One region of the Heyndrickxia sp. FSL K6-6286 genome, then DNA from elsewhere that is predicted to be linked to it. Evidence: riboswitches for the same ligand, from Rfam matches in the RefSeq annotation. Region 1 holds a riboswitch; each other region holds the start of a gene.
What was found. Region 1 has a riboswitch for S-adenosylmethionine ahead of MHI39_RS02535 (methionine biosynthesis PLP-dependent protein). Riboswitches for the same ligand answer to the same signal wherever they lie in the genome.
Positions count from the first base shown of each region.

Region 1 (5,749 bases):
CCTCATTAAATTGTTTGATCATTTGAATTAAATCAATGGAGGACACATCATATACCGATGTCGCTCCAGGAAAATCACCTATTTTTGAAGGATCACCTGTTACTGCAAGAACCTGATCAATGCCTAAGGCATCCAATCCCATCAAATGTGATTGCAAGCCAATCAAATTTCGATCACGACATGTAATGTGTACGAGCGGGCGAATATTGTATTGTTCCTTTAAAATTGTCCCCATAGCAACATTGCTAATTCGCGGGGAAGCCAATGAATTATCGGCCATCGTAATAGCATCAATATTTACCGCTTTTAATGCTTTTGCCCCTTCTATAAATCTTTCTGTTTGCAGATGCTTAGGTGTGTCTAATTCGACAATAATAGAGGTTCTCCCCTTAACAATTTCGTGTAATGGGGGTTCAGTAGGAACTTGGGTTATAGCTAATTCGATCTTTTCTTTAGAAGGCTTAACCACCTTCTTTGTAATCGGCACGAGTCCCTCAATCCCCTCTGTGATGGCTCGTATATGCTCAGGTGTTGTCCCACAACATCCCCCGATAAGCCGAACTCCTTGCTTCACTAATTGGACAGCACAATCCTTGAAATACGTTGCATTATTCGTAAAAACAAATCTTCCATCCTCATAATCAAGTAAACTTGCATTTGGATAGGCAGATAGAAAGGCATTCTTCGGTAAAGGGATTTCTTCTAGCGATTGAATCATATGATGAGGTCCGAGCCGACAATTTAAACCAATTACATCTGCTCCCATCTCCTCCAACCGGTATAACCCTTCCCTTAATTCCATTCCATTCTGCAGGACACCCGGTTCTAGCAAAGAGAATTGAGCAATAACCGGAAGATCTGACTCTTTTTTAGCAATTTCAACTATCGCCAAAAGCTCTTCCACATCGTAAAAGGTTTCAAGCAAAATTCCATCTACACCTTCATTAAGGATATGAAATAACTGTTCTCTAAAACTTCTTTTAATTTCTGATAATGTAATATCCGCCTTACGAATGCCTCTGTATCCACCAAAGGAACCTAAGATGATGGTTTCTTTGTTTGCGGCTTTCTTGGCGATACGAACCGCTTCTGTATTCACTGCCTTTACTTGCTCTTCAAGACCATATTGGCTCAATTTAAAATAATTTGCTCCGTATGTATTGGTCTGAATTACCTGTGCACCTGCTTGTATATAAGCTTGATGAATATTAATTATTTCATCTGGGTGAGACAAATTAAATTCCTCATAGCAAGTATCCTTCCCGTAAGAATAAAGAAGGGTTCCCATCGCACCATCTGCTACTAGTACAGAAGATTTTAGTTTCTCAACAATGTTCATCCGAACCACACTCCCCCTTTTAATGCTAATCGGCTATACATGCTCGGTAACCTCGCCAATTTTACTAGGTAAAATTCTACTGCCAATTTTACTAGGTAAAATTTTACTGCCAATTTTACTAGCTACTAATAGGGCTTGCTCAATGTCCTTAATTAAGTCATCCACATTTTCTAATCCCACAGATAAACGTAATAATCCATCTGTAATTCCTCTTTTCTCTCTTTCCTTTTTCGGCATTGCAGCATGGGACATTGTAGCCGGATAGGACAGAATGGATTCAACGGCACCCAAACTAACAGCAAACACAGGAATCTTAAGACTTTCAACAAATAATTTAGTGGTTGCCTGATTAGGTAAGCTAAAAGAAAGAACCGCACCTGCTCCTGATGATTGTCGAAAATGGACGGAGTGTCCTGGGTGAGTTGTAAATCCTGGATAATATACCGCTTCAATCAGTGGATGACTTTGCAAACGTAATGCAATCTCATTTGCCGACTGGGAGGATTGCTTCAGTCGAACACCTAATGTTTTCATCCCACGTAATAGTAGCCAGCAATCATGGACTCCTAAAATTGAGCCAAATGCATTTTGAATATAGCCTAATTGTTCCGCCAATTGTTCATCTTTAACCACAGCTAGACCTGCAACGACATCACTATGACCGGATAAAAACTTTGTCGCACTATGTATTACAATATCCGCTCCCAACTCAAGTGGTCTTTGCAAAAAAGGAGTCATGAATGTATTGTCAACAAAGACGAAACAATTTTTAGCTTTGGCTAATCTCACCACTTCTTTTATATCTGTAATGTGCAAAAGTGGATTAGAAGGCGTTTCAACATAAACTACTTTCGTGTTTGGTTGAAAGGAACGGGCTACTTCACTTAAATCCGTCATATTGACAAAGGTATGTTCAATCTTAAATCTTGACAGGACCTGAGTAATCATTCGAAATGTACCACCATACACATCTTCCGAGATTAAAACATGGTCTCCAGCAGAAAGAAGCATAAAAGCAGAAGAAATAGCGGCCATCCCAGATGCAAAGGCAAATCCTTTGGCCCCCCCTTCTAAATCCGCAATCATATCCTCGAGTACCTTACGAGTTGGATTACCAGAACGACTATAATCATATGGCCCAAATTGATCAAATTGATGTTGATGAAATGTTGAAGAATAATGAATCGGTGGATTGACAGCCCCTGTAGCCGAGTCGATAAATGCTGATTGAGAAGTAAGTCTTGTTTCAATATCAAAATCATTTTGGCTTCTACTCATAGGAATTGTTCCTCCTTCTGAAGCAACTGAAAAGCCTGTTCAAGATCGTTCTTTATGTCTTCAACATATTCAATTCCTACAGAGAAGCGAAGCAATCGATTACAGACTCCATTCTTTATTCTAATTTCCTCAGGTATATCTCCATGAGTTTGCGTGGCAGGATAAGTAATAAAGCTTTCAACTCCACCTAAGCTTTCAGCAAAAGTTATAAGCTTTAAGTTCCTTAAAAACGGCGAAATCCACTCCTCTTTTTCCAAACGAAAAGAAACCATCCCACCTCTACCCGGATACAAAACATCAGTTACTTCTTGACGTTCATTTAAAAATTCCACTAGATGTTTTGCATTATCTACATGCTTCTCCATTCGTAATGCTAAAGTTTTCAAGCCTCTTATTAACAGCCAAGAATCAAAAGGTGATAATACTGCACCTGCACCATTATGAAAGGCAGAAAGCTTCTCACATATCTCTTTGCCCTTTGCCACAACAAGTCCAGCAAGTACATCATTATGTCCACCAATGTACTTCGTTGCGCTATGCACAACAATATCAGCACCAGAAAGAATTGGTTTTTGAAGATATGGAGTTAAAAAAGTATTATCGACAATGAGCAATAGTTGGTGATCTTTAGTAAAAGTGGCCACTTTCGTAATATCCGTTTCCACCATCAGTGGATTAGTAGGTGTTTCAATAAAGATCGCCTTTGTTTTTTCAGTGATTGATTCATTTACTAACTCAATATCATTTACATTTATATATTTCGTTACGATTCCATATGCCTTCGCATAATGTTCAAATAGGCGATAGGTTCCCCCATATAAATCATCAGATGCAATTAATTCATCTCCACTTTCAAAAAGAGATAATACCAATTGTATAGCTGCCATTCCAGAACTGCAGGCAAATCCTTGATCTCCCTCTTCTAATTTCGCAAAGCTATCTTCTAGCAACGCACGAGTTGGATTTTTGGTTCGTGAATAGTCAAACCCTGTTGACAATCCTATTCCCTCATGTCGATAAGCAGTCGATAAAAAAATAGGTGGATTGACTGCTCCTGTCTCGGATTCACTTCGATTACCAATTTGAACAAGATTCGTTTCAATATGATGATTGCTCAATTTAAACTTCCTCCCTCATTTTTACTTGGACTATGAGGAGAACATACAACTAAAAAAGGGACTTCTATAAGAAGAAGTCCCAATTAGCCATTAGATTCTCCTTATCGTTCAGGTTATAAAACCTGCTGGAATTAGCACCATATCAATCATGTTGACTGGTTGCTGAGGCGTCATAGGGCCAGTCCCTCGACCTCTCTAGATAAGATTTAACTATATAGTTTATGTGTTAAAATTTTCAAACTTAATGTTAAATGTACAATAAAATTATTAAATAATCAAGATTTTTTAACTTCATTTAATTATTCGAATTTTTCCTGCCTACTCTCTCATATAGGTCCATTAAATAAACACACCACTCGCTAACCTGCTGTTAAAACTGCATATCCTAAAGTATAATGTCTGTTCACAACAAATATAGTTAAACATTCACATCGGTCTTCCAAACGAGTCATTTATTAATGGATGTTTTCGTATCGTTTGTTGCTCTTATAAAAGCCCAACTACCATCTTTTTCCCCAATAAAAAATTCCTGCAATTCTTATGCTTATTGTAACTCTTTTCTCTAGTAAAAATTTAAAGGTGTAGCGATCTTCAGCCGATAGTTATTCGTTAAAACTATACTTAAATAGCAAGGATGTTTAAAAAAGAGCCTTATTAATCAAAGGAAAAGATGTATAAATGATTCAATGCCGTTGAATCAGCTTATTTTTTCTTTTGATACGAGTTCCGGATAGCCATAGCTGCCATGTTCACTTAAATCGAGTCCAATGGTCTCTTCTTCTTCAGTGACACGAAGCCCCTTCATCATTTTCTTCATTACAAATAAAATGACATATGATACAAGAAAGGCATATAACCCAGAAGCGAAAACGCCCATAAACTGTACTCCTAATTGATGAAATCCCCCTCCGTAAAATAAGCCTGGTGATCCAACAGTTGCAAGTTCCTTTGTAGCAAAAAATCCTGTAGACAATGTTCCCCATATACCCGCTGTCCCGTGAACTGATAATGCATATATCGGATCATCAATGTTTCTTTTATCAAAAAATCTCATGCTATAAAATACTAAAATACCAGCGATAAAGCCAATAACTACTGCTGCCCACGTAGCTACAAACGCACATGATGCTGTAATCGCTACTAGCCCTGCCAATGCTCCATTTAAAATTGCCGGTACATCTGCCTTTCCTAGCAATAACCACGATATAAGAAGTGCCCCTAATGCTCCTGATCCCGCAGCTAAGTTTGTATTTAAAGCAACAAATCCAAAAAACCCTTCTGAGACAGATAATGTGCTGCCTGCATTGAAACCAAACCAACCAATCCACAAAATTAAAACTCCTAATGCAGTAAACACCTGGTTATGTCCCAAAATTTGATTAACTGAACCATCCTTATTGTACTTACCTATTCTTGGTTTCAATAATAATGTTGCTGCTAAGGCGGCCATTGCCCCCGTCAAGTGAACAACTGTAGACCCTGCAAAATCTTGCTTACCATGCTCAGCAAGCCAGCCACCACCCCAAATCCAATGGGCAATTACTGGGTAGACCATTATCGAAAATAAGATAGAAAAAATCACATAAGTGGAGAATTTAGCACGTTCAGCAAAACCACCAAATGCAATGGTTAATGCAATTGTCGCAAATGCTAATTGGAATAAGAAGAAGACAGAAGAAGAAAGTTCACCATTCAATTCATTGCTCGAGTAAAAAAAGTGTGATAGTCCAACAAAAAAGTTAGAGTTTTCACCAAATATAAATGCATACCCACAGGCCCAAAAAATAAGTGATCCAATCCCAAAAGTAAAAATTGTTTTTCCAGCTATATGTCCCGCGTTTTTCATTCGTGTAGATCCACACTCCAGTAAAATGAATCCCCCTTGCATGAGGATAACTAAGATAGCCCCCAACATTACCCACATATTGTTCATTAATATCTCTACTGCCATATAAAAACCCTCCCTGTAAGTTTAATTGCATAATTCATGTTAAAAAATCTAACATGATTACAT
Region 1 is NZ_CP152029.1:464,347-470,095, reverse strand. It holds gene MHI39_RS02545 (bifunctional homocysteine S-methyltransferase/methylenetetrahydrofolate reductase) at 1-1,339, opposite strand, end outside; gene metC (cystathionine beta-lyase) at 1,373-2,617, opposite strand; gene MHI39_RS02535 (methionine biosynthesis PLP-dependent protein) at 2,614-3,735, opposite strand; SAM riboswitch class I at 3,834-3,941, opposite strand; gene MHI39_RS02530 (ammonium transporter) at 4,433-5,686, opposite strand.

Region 2 (5,749 bases), 1.2 Mb from region 1:
TCCCTCAGCTGATGGAATCCAATCTTGATCCATGCTAATTAATTGTTTTAAGCAATCTAAAATAAATTCTTCTTCAATTTGTGGTATACATAAGCGATCATTCGACATATTCAATCTTTCCATGTTTTTTTCAGGTCTAAATAAAAGCACCCTGTTATCTTGTGTTTTATATGCTTTAAGCCCTTCGAATACGGTTTGTCCATAGTGGAAAATCATAGCAGCAGGATCTAAGGAGATAGGCTGATAAGGTACAATTCGGGGATCATGCCATCCTGTTCCTTCTGTATAATCCATTATGAACATATGGTCTGTAAAGTGTTTTCCGAATTCAAGTTGATTAGGATCAGGCATTTGTTTTTTTTCTTGATTTTCGATGATAGTAATTGAATAATCTCTCATTTTGGTCCCTCTTTATCTATAAAATTTATTTTTAAGTTTTATTATTCCACCAATTTTCTAATAAATCAATTTTATTTAGTAAATAAAAATACTCCCCCTCAAAAAAGAGGAGGGGAGAAGAAGGTAAGAATAACAAAAAGAATAAGCAGCATTCATTCGAAAAATAATCTTGTCACTAATTTCAAAATGATTTTGAAGGACACAACCACTTTTTTCAGATATAACATCTTCTTAGACGATAGAGAATTATTGCACCTGAAACTTTTACAATGGTTGCTTCAAATTTACCTGAGGTGTCTTTCGAAACACCTCAGGCGCTTACAATTAATAAACTACCTAATAAGACCTTAGTCAAATTTCACTATATGATCTATATGAACTGTTAAGTTTTGTTAACAAAATTGTGAATAATAGGAATATATATAACGGAAAATGAAATATTCATTATGTTACAATTGACATATAACATAAATCATATCGAGTGGAGGGAATATCATTGAAATGTCCTGTTTGTGATAATGTAAGTATGAAAGAAGTAGAAAAGGAAAATGTATTAATTGATATTTGTCCTAATTGTAAAGGTGTTTGGTTAGATCGAGGAGAATTAGAAAAAATTACACAGGGCTTAAAAGATGATCAGCAATATTATCAGTCCTATCCATCAGAAGAAAGATCCTTCCAGGAAAAACACTATTCCAAAGAATATGATAAAAAATATAACAAACATTCCTATCCACCGAAACATAAAAAGAAAAAATCGATGATGGATATTCTTGGTGATTTATTTGACTAATTAGAGGTGTCTCTCCTTATATGGGGAGGCACTTTTTATTAGTCCAATTCATTATCGAATGTATAAATATGCTGGTTAATAGGTATTAATTTCCTAACCATTGACTACGATTATAAAAAGTGAAATAATAACATGAAAATATTCCTTTTTTCGACAAATTCAGACAGTTTTATTTATCCAAGGTAGTGGAGGGGAATATCATGGGTTCCGATGGTAAAGAGGCATATAAAGGGATAATGGATTCAGTAGAGATAAAAAAGTATGAACAAGATGATCATTTATATAATTTTAATCAAGCTTATCAGTCGATTTTAGATCATCACCCCGATCTTATATTTACATTAGATCTAACAGGGAATGTTCTATCATTTAATAATAAGGTCCCCTCAATGTTTGGATATGATAGTAGTGAAATATATGGTTCGTTTAAAAAGTATGTAGCACCAGAATCATTAGATCATTCCATTTATTACTTTCAACAAGCATGTAATGGTAGACCTGAAAATTACGACATTGCCTTACTACATAAAAATGGGTCTGCCATTGAAGTAAATATTAATTTAATTCCTATTATTAAACACAAAAAGATCGTTGCTATATTTGGTATTGCTAAAGATATAACGAAAAGTAAGGGAATTGAAAAGAAGCTCAAAGAAAATGAAGAGCAGTTTAAAAAAATTTGCAATAATCTAGAAGTATGTATTTGGTCACAAGATCTCAAGACTAAAAAAATATTATTTGTTTCTGAAGGGCTTCATAATATTACAGGTTATTCTTCTGAGGAGATGATGACCAATTCCTTTCTATGGAAGGATATTATTTATGAGCAAGATCATTCCATTTATTTTGAGAAGCAAAGTGAGTTAAAGAAAGGGAAATCCATTCATCATCAGTACAGAATCATTCATAAGAATGGTTCGATTCGTTGGCTGCAGGATCAAACGATTCCTTTTATTAACGAAAAGGGAGACATTACAAGACTGGATGGAATTATTTCGGACATAACAGAACAAAAAAGCAATGAGGAGCAAATTGCTTATTTTGCCTATCATGATTATTTGACGGATTTACCGAATAGAAGAATGTTTGATGAAGTATTGCATTCATTGATTGAGGATTCACAGGAAAAAAATCAATCATTTGCCGTTATTTTTCTGGATATGGATCGATTCAAATACATTAATGACTCTTTAAACCATGATATTGGCCATGAACTATTGATACAGATCGGACACCGATTAGTTGAAATGATACCTGATAAAGAATTGGTTGCTAGAATCGGTGGGGATGAATTTGCCATTTTGTTAAGAAATGACAAGTATATTTATGATTTAAATCAAGTAGGGGAACAAATTATTCAAGGAATAAAAGAGCCGTTTACAATAAATGATTATGAGTTGTATGTTTCTGCAAGTGTAGGGATTTGTCAATATCCTTTAGATGGTAAGGATGCATGGACTTTACTAAAAAATACAGATAGTGCTCTCTATCGAGCAAAGGATCTTGGGAAGGATAATTATGTTTTATATTCTCAATCAATAATGAAGTGTCCAAATAAATCTACATTCTTTGAAAAGGATGTAAGAAGAGCATTAACTAACAATGAGTTTAGGGTTGATTTTCAACCTAGAATTGATGTTAAAACAAATAAAATGGTTAGTGCTGAGGCATTAATACGTTGGGAGCATCCAGAACGAGGACTTGTCCATCCAGGAGAATTTATTCCTTTTGCTGAAGAATCAGGCTTAATTGTAGAAATTGGAGACTGGGTTATTCGATATGTATGTGAACAAATAAGACATTGGCAAGTTCAATCCATGCCGGTCGTCCCTGTTTCAATTAATATTTCACCGAAAAGTTTCTTGAAAAGAAACTGGAGTATAGGTGTAATGCAAATTTTGCAAGATACTGGGATTAGTCCAAACTTGCTTGAATTTGAAATCACTGAAAGAATTATTATGCAAAATGAAAAGATAGTCTATGATTCGATAAAAGATTTTAAAGAAAGAGGGATTACATTCTCTTTAGATGATTTTGGTACAGGATATGCTTCTATTACCTATTTGAAACAATTTCAATTTGAATATGTTAAGATTGATCGTTCGTTAATACAAAATATTCATTTGGACTCTCAAGATGCTGCCCTAACAAAGGCAATTATTGAATTAGCACATGGGCTAAGGATGAAGGTTGTTGCAGAAGGAATTGAAACAGTTGAACAATTTAATATTATTCAATCGTTTCAATGTGATGAAGTACAAGGGTATTTATATAGTAAGCCTTTAAAGACTGAGCAGTTTGAATCATTTATGAGTAAGGGGATCCATTAAAATCGATGATTAGGGATGAAAGGAGTTTATACTCCTTTTTTTTATACTTGACAATAGTCAGAATACTGGATATATTAAATTTTAAGCAATTCCAAGTTTTCTTATAGGAATATATAATTTAGTTTTTTCTTATCTAGAGCGGTGGAGGGACTGGCCCTATGATACCCGGCAACCTTAATCTCCTTGATTAAACGGTGCTAATTCCAGCAGAGCAAATAGGTTCTGAAAGATAAGAGGAGATTGTTCAAGTATTTTGAGCCTTTCTTCTTTTCGGTAGAAGAAAGGTTTTTCGATTTTTAGGGGTGATGAAAAAGTGGGTAGTTGAAGATGATATCCTTTTTGTTGGCTACGGTACAGAAAAATGTAAAGAGAGGGGATTTTTTTCATGGAGGACAAAAGGAAGGTAGTTAGCATTATTAGTTGCTTGACATTCGTTATGTTATTGGCAGGCTGTACAACATCAGCAAATCATTCATCAACCGATGAAAATGGTAGCAAGATTCGAAAGGTAAAAGTAGCTTTTGATCAATCCTCCAAGCCCATTTCATACATAGATGAGAATGGGAATCCAACTGGGTATGATGTAGAGGTCATGAAATTAGTCGATGAACTCTTACCTGAATATGAATTTGAGTATGTAGGTACAACGAGTGATGATTTACTATTAGGGGTAGAACAAGGGAAATTTCAGGTTGGAGTAAAAAATGCATTCTGGACTGAAGAAAGGACAAAGAAGTTTATTTATCCTAAAGAATTTCTTGGACTGAGTAGTACAGGACTTGTATTAAAGAAAGAAAATAAGGAGATTAAAAGTTTAGAAGACTTTGCTTCTGCGGGATACACCCTCGCACCGATTGCCGCAAATAATGCTCAGTATACAGTTATTGATGAATATAATCAGTCACACCCAGATAATAAAATTAAGCTCAAGGCAGGAGAAACCTTTTCGGTTGATGTTGTCCAATGGGTGAATGAAGGACGTGTAGATGGTGGAGTAATGATTGAGGGTCCTTTTAAAAAACAGGTAGAGGAGAAAAATGGTCCTTATCATCATTTAGTTAATGATGTTGTCTATAATGAATTCGCCGTAATAAAAACCTGGCCACTATTTAATAAAAAAGAGCAGGAATTTGCGGATGCATATGATCAAGCGATCAAACAACTGCAAGAGAAAAAAGAAACGAATGAGTTAAGTAAGAAATTTTACGGAAGAGATTTATTTGAAGTATTAGATCAAGCGAAAAAGTAGGAAAAATGGAGGGGGATAATGGAAAAATACTTTGATGCATCTTATATATTCAAATCCATCCCAATGCTGCTTCCTTTTCTAAAAGTAACATTTATTGTTACTGGCTTATCGGTAACGTTTGGAACCATTCTAGGGTTTATTTTGGCGATGGGGAAAATAGGAAAAGGTAGGATTGCTAGAAAAATTGCTAATGGATACACCACTGCCTTAAGATGTACGCCATCGATTGTTTTGTTATTTCTAGTCTATTATGGGGTTCCAGCACTATTAGAAAAATTTTCAGTTCAGACTGGTAATGTTGACAAAATTGTTTTTGTAGTAATTACTTTTTCTCTTCAGTTTGGTGCATTTATGTCTGAAGTAATAAGGAGTGCGTATGAATCTGTGGATAAAGGGCAATTCGAGGCTGCTGTTAGTGTGGGATTAAGTCCTTTTCAGGCATATAGAAGAATTGTCTTTCCACAGGCATTTGTAGTAGCTATTCCAAACTTTGGAAACAGTCTATTGGAGTTAATTAAAGAAGGCTCTTTAGCATATACGATCGGCCTAATAGATGTAATGGGGAAAGCCAATCTCATTATTGCAAGCAATTATAATGCACATGCTTTAGAGATCTATTTGGCATTATCGATCATCTATTGGATTATTTCTATTGTGATCGAACAAGTATTTTTAAAATTTGAAAAGGGATTTAGTAAAGGAAAACAATCATTGAAATCAACATAAGGAGGAACGCGAGTGCAAGGTAGCTTTAATCTAGAGTTTTTAGTCGATACGTTTTTTGTTGCTTTATCAGGCGTACCTACTGCCTTAATTATAACGATTGTCGCATTAATAGTCGCCTCACCATTTGGTTTTTTATTGGCATTAACAAGAATTAATCGCATCCCAATTTTAAGTCAACTTTCGAGAATATATGTTTCATTTGTTCGTGGAACACCTGTAATCGTTCAGATATTTATTATCTATAACAGCGTA
Region 2 is NZ_CP152029.1:4,546,162-4,551,910, reverse strand. It holds gene MHI39_RS22970 (branched-chain amino acid aminotransferase) at 1-399, opposite strand, end outside; gene MHI39_RS22965 (zf-TFIIB domain-containing protein) at 896-1,192, shown strand; gene MHI39_RS22960 (EAL domain-containing protein) at 1,393-3,522, shown strand; SAM riboswitch class I at 3,649-3,758, shown strand; gene MHI39_RS22955 (transporter substrate-binding domain-containing protein) at 3,908-4,771, shown strand; gene MHI39_RS22950 (amino acid ABC transporter permease) at 4,790-5,497, shown strand; gene MHI39_RS22945 (amino acid ABC transporter permease) at 5,510-5,749, shown strand, end outside.
Region 2: it holds a riboswitch for S-adenosylmethionine, as region 1 does, so the genes downstream of both, MHI39_RS22955 (transporter substrate-binding domain-containing protein) here and MHI39_RS02535 (methionine biosynthesis PLP-dependent protein) in region 1, are expected to answer to the same signal.

Region 3 (5,749 bases), 950 kb from region 1:
CAGCTTTTTTAACTGGTTTAACCCAAGCATTTATACAAGTTTCATCCGTTCCTTTATTGGCTGAAAACTCTACAGCTGAACAACGTGTCAAACTGTTTTCACTACATTTTGGATTGATGACAGCTGCTAATGTGATTGGAAATATATTTGGGGGAGTACTTTCTGACTTACTTGAATGGATCTATAGTCCGATTATTAGTATTCGGATTACTTTAATAATTGGCGCAGTTATATTTTTGATCGGAATATTGCCAATAATGAGACTGAAGGAAATGAAAACAGATGTAAACAACGATAAAAATAATAATAAGCGCTTCATTTCATTCAAAGAACAAAAGGAAAGTCTTAAATTAATCATCTTTTTTGCCATTGCACAATTATTAATCGGTTTTGGTGCAGGACTTGTAATCCCTTATTTAAATTTATACTTTGCTGATCGATTTAATGCTTCAAATACAACGATTGGATTTATTATTTCGATGGGGCAGGCAGCAACCGCCATCGCTATGTTTATTGGTCCATTTGTAGTAAGTAAAGTAGGGGAGGTTAAGGCAGTTGTCTTTTTGCAATTGGCTTCTCTCCCATTTTTATTATTAACGGGATTTACTCATAGTTTATTACTTGCAGCAATTGGGTTTTTATTCAGGCAGGCTTTAATGAATGCAGGAAATCCAATTCAAATGTCATTAATGATGTCTAAAGTTGATAATTCAGTGAAGGGTCTTGCAAACTCTGTCAATCAAATGGTATTTAATTTAGGATGGGCGTTGATGGGGCCAGTTTCAATGGGAATTGTTTCACGAAATGGTTCTTATAATGGCTACGCCATTGTTTTTTCAATCACATGTTTTTTATATTTAGTGGGGTCGATCTACTTTTTTATTGTCTTTAAATCTTTTGGAAGCAAAAAAGATCATCCTCCTATTTCAAAAGTAGTATAAATACTTATGACAAATTTCTTGGGAAATAAATAGATAATGATTTTATTCGACAAGAATTTTTTATGTATTTTATATCTTGAAAAAATTGTAGAACGATAGATAGAGGATTTTCTATTCAAAAAATGAATAAGTGTATAAAAGATAAACGAGAAATGGGTGATCTTTGTGGATTCATTTTTTGAAAGACTGATTCAAGAGTTGGATAATCGAAAACATTTGAATGCCTTATTTCCAAACCGTCCTATTATGATAAAATTTGTTTGCGATAAAGAGGAATGGGGATTGTATATTTCTAAAAATAGCTGTTCTATAATGAAAAAAGATATAGGCGAATCGAATTTAGAAATACATGCCTCCAAACCAATACTATGTCATCTTTTAAATGGTCATATTCGCTTAAGTCAATTAGTGAAAAATAACGAACTTACATTATATGGCTCCTATCGCTTATCACTTTTACTTGAATCGATTTTATGGCTAAGTAAAGACTATCAGATTGCATGAATGGAGAACTATATTTCTTGTGATTTTTTGTTGACAGTCATTAACCATCATGATAGAATGACTTTTGTACTAAATTAAGTCTTTGATATTGAAAGTTTAATAACGGGATTTTTTGTTTGAAAGATTAACAATTACATATATATGTGCTCTTATCAAGAGAGGTGGAGGGATGTGCCCTATGAAGCCCGGCAACCGTCAGATATCTGAAATGGTGCCAATTCACACAAAGTTTTTAACTTTGGAAGATGAGAGGAAGGTTTCATAATTATTCATGCCTTTCTGTCATTTTGCAGAAAGGCATTTTATTTTGCCCAGATTATTGGAATACTAGGCGTCATATACAAGTGAGGTGGACAGCATGATAACCGTTCAAAAAGTAAAAAAAATATTTTCTACAAAAAATGGAGAAGTTACAGCAGTTAATGACATTAACATTGATATAAATAAAGGTGAAATTTTTGGTGTTATTGGCTATTCAGGTGCCGGGAAAAGTACGTTAATCCGTATGTTAAATGGTCTAGAAATTCCAACCTCGGGTAAGATTCATGTAGCTGGGAAGGAAATTTCAAGTATAAAGGGTGCAGAGCTAAGAAAAGCAAGACAAGGCATTGGAATGATATTTCAGCATTTTAATCTTCTTTGGTCACGTACTGTTAGGGAAAATATTTCTTTTCCTCTTGAAATCGCGGGTGTATCAAAACAGCAGCGTAGAAAAAAAGTAGACGAATTAATTAAGCTTGTTGGATTAGATGGAAGGGAAGAAGCATACCCTTCACAGCTTAGTGGTGGACAAAAGCAACGTGTAGGTATTGCCCGTGCTTTAGCAAATGACCCTCAAGTACTTTTATGTGATGAGGCGACTTCTGCATTGGACCCACAGACTACAGATTCTATTTTGGATCTATTAGTGGATATTAATAAAAGACTTGGATTAACGATTGTGCTAATTACCCATGAAATGCATGTGATTAGGAAAATTTGCCATCGAGTTGCTGTTATGGAAAATGGTCAGGTTGTTGAGATGGGAAGCGTACTTGATGTGTTTAGAAAACCTCAAGAGAAAATAACAAAACGTTTCGTTAGACAACTCACAGAACCTGAAGATACCCATGAAACAGTACAACAACTATTAAATATGTATTCAAGTGGACGATTAGTGAAGATTACTTTTATTGGAGGTTCTGCTGAACAACCGATTATAACTGATCTTATTAGGAATTATTCTCTTTCTGTAAATATTATTCAGGGCAACATCTCACAAACACAGAATGGATCATATGGGACATTGTTCATTCATGTAGATGGTGAGGAAGAAGAAATAAATAAGGGATTAACTTATTTACAAAAACAACAGGAGATTGAGCTAGAGGTGATGAAGGCAGATGCTTGAGAAATACTTTCCAAACGTAGATTGGGTTTCTATGTGGGATGCCACTAAAGAAACTATATATATGTCATTCTGGTCCGTGATTGCAACATTTGTAATCGGAATATTATTAGGTTTGTTATTGTTTTTTACAGCGAAAGGAAGTTTATGGGAAAACCGTGCAATAAACACAATTATCTCAGCAATTGTTAATGTTTTTCGTTCGATTCCTTTCATTATATTAATTGTTCTTTTAATTCCATTTACTAAAACAATTGTCGGTTCCATAATTGGGCCAGAAGCAGCTTTACCTGCATTGATTATAGGTGCGGCACCTTTTTATGCAAGATTAGTGGAGATTGGTCTAAGAGAAGTCGATAAAGGCGTTATTGAAGCAGCGAGGGCTATGGGTGCCAAGATGAGTACCATTATATTTAAAGTATTATTACCAGAATCAATGCCGGCCATTGTTTCAGGTATAACTGTTACATCCATTGCTATTGTAGGGTATACCGCAATGGCAGGTGCAATTGGTGCCGGCGGATTAGGAAATCTAGCCTATTTAGATGGTTTCCAAAGAAATCGTACAGATGTTACTTTTGTAGCTACAATTATAATTTTAATTATCGTTTTCATCATCCAGATGATTGGAGATTTAATTACAAGAAAAATAGATAAGCGATAACTTCATATTAAAGAGGAGGAAATACAAATGAAAAAATGGTTAGGTATACTTTTTGCAGCATTGCTTGTGTTTGGATTAGCGGCCTGTGGTTCTTCAGATGAAAAATCAAAAGGCGATGGTAAAGAAACAACTTTAGTAGTAGGAGCTTCAAATACTCCGCATGCAGTGATTTTGGAACAAGCAAAGCCTATTTTGAAGAAAAAGGGCATCAATCTTAAAATTGAGAAGTTCACAGATTATGTTTTACCGAATAAAGCATTAGATGGAAAAGATTTAGATGCTAACTATTTTCAACATATTCCTTATTTAGAAAAACAAATCAAAGAATTTGGATATGACTTTGTAAATGCAGGTGGCATTCATATTGAACCGATGGGGATTTATTCAAAAAAATATAAATCTCTAGATGAACTTCCGGATGGTGCTAAAATATTAATGAGTAATTCTGTCGCTGATCACGGTCGTATTCTAACATTGTTTGAAGAAAAAGGCTTAATTAAGCTTAAAGATGGTGTAAATAAGGATGAGGCAACGATTAAAGATATTGCTGAAAATCCAAAAAAATTAAAATTTGATTATGAATATGATCCAGCCTTCTTAACTACAGCATATAATAATGGAGAGGGAGATGCAGTTGTTATCAACTCCAACTTTGCTATTGATGTAGGTATGAATCCGAAAAAAGATTCTATCGCCATTGAAGGAGACGACTCACCATATGTAAATGTGATCGCTGTACGTAAAGGTGATGAAAACAAAAAATCAATTAAAACATTAGTTGAAGTTTTACATTCTAAAGAAATCCAAGATTTTATTAAAAAAGAGTGGAAAGGGTCAGTTGTTCCAGTCTCAGGTAAATAATATAGTAAAAAGCTTCGGAATTTTTTTCCGGAGCTTTTATTATTGGCAAATCAGTTTCAAAAATATTTGGTGCGAAAAAGAGTCATATCGTGCGAATCATATTTAATTTCGTGCAAATCACAATTGTTTTTGTGCGAATCAGGGGACAAGAATAGAATTCGTGCAAATCAAGATGGATTTCGTGCGAATCAAGAAAATTTTGAGCGAAATGCCCCCTCTTTTGTGCGAATCTAAAAAGTTCATTCCTGTTTCCTATTATAAAGTGAACACTTCATACATCTCCTCGAAACTAGCTATTATTTTGAAGCATTTAAGATCATTATTAAGTAATTAATAAAGTTTTTTACCATGACTCATGAATATAGAAGGAGATGCTTTATTAATCCGCCATATCCTTTTTGTTAAGATAGAAAATCTTTGTTATCATAAAGACCGTAAACAAAAAATGGAAGGAATGATTCGTTATTAACTCTCTTGAGTTACAGTACACAAATGATATGGAAAAGGCGTTGCATGGGGCACATGGAGTCGGTTACGAGGTGTACAAACAAAAGCACAAAGTAAGAATGCTTGTGGAAAAAAGGAGAGAGAGGGAATACGTTCGTTCCCAGCGGATGGTTGCAGACCTTGGACGAAAAATGCTAAATAGCTTATAATAATGATAGCAAAAACCAGTGTATCAAACACTGGTTTTTGCCCATTTTAAAATACATAATATAGTGAATTAGAGAATGAAGAATGGTGGGAGGGAAAAAACTAAATAGAATGTGTGTACATAGGAAAGTCCTAGAGCAGACTTTCTCCTTTCAAGAAAGTCCCACAGCAGACTTTCTCTATTGATAATAATTTTAATTTGTTATAAGATTATAATGAGAATAAATTGAGAATGAGATTTTGAAATTTTTAATATACAACGGAGGTATAATCATGGCAGGTTCTACACTTATCATTAAAGATCTTCATGTTGAGATCGAAGGAAAAGAGATTTTAAAGGGCGTTAATTTAGAGCTTAAAGGTGGAGAATTCCACGCAATTATGGGACCTAACGGAACTGGTAAATCCACTTTATCATCTGCGATAATGGGACATCCTAAATATACAGTAACAAAAGGTAGTATTACACTAGATGGTAAAGATGTTTTAGAAATGGAAGTTGATGAAAGAGCACGTGCTGGTCTTTTCTTAGCGATGCAATATCCAAGTGAAATTAGCGGTGTAACAAATGCTGAATTTTTACGTTCTTCTATCAATGCTCGTCGCGAAGAAGGAAATGAAATTTCATTAATGAAATTCATTCGCGAGATGGATAAAAAGATGGAATTACTTGAAATGGATCCAAATATGGCACAACGTTATCTAAATGAAGGATTCTCTGGCGGTGAGAAAAAACGT
Region 3 is NZ_CP152029.1:1,410,328-1,416,076, forward strand. It holds gene MHI39_RS06915 (MFS transporter) at 1-941, shown strand, start outside; gene MHI39_RS06920 (hypothetical protein) at 1,107-1,445, shown strand; SAM riboswitch class I at 1,592-1,697, shown strand; gene MHI39_RS06925 (methionine ABC transporter ATP-binding protein) at 1,804-2,835, shown strand; gene MHI39_RS06930 (methionine ABC transporter permease) at 2,828-3,496, shown strand; gene MHI39_RS06935 (MetQ/NlpA family ABC transporter substrate-binding protein) at 3,524-4,357, shown strand; gene sufC (Fe-S cluster assembly ATPase SufC) at 5,285-5,749, shown strand, end outside.
Region 3: it holds a riboswitch for S-adenosylmethionine, as region 1 does, so the genes downstream of both, MHI39_RS06925 (methionine ABC transporter ATP-binding protein) here and MHI39_RS02535 (methionine biosynthesis PLP-dependent protein) in region 1, are expected to answer to the same signal.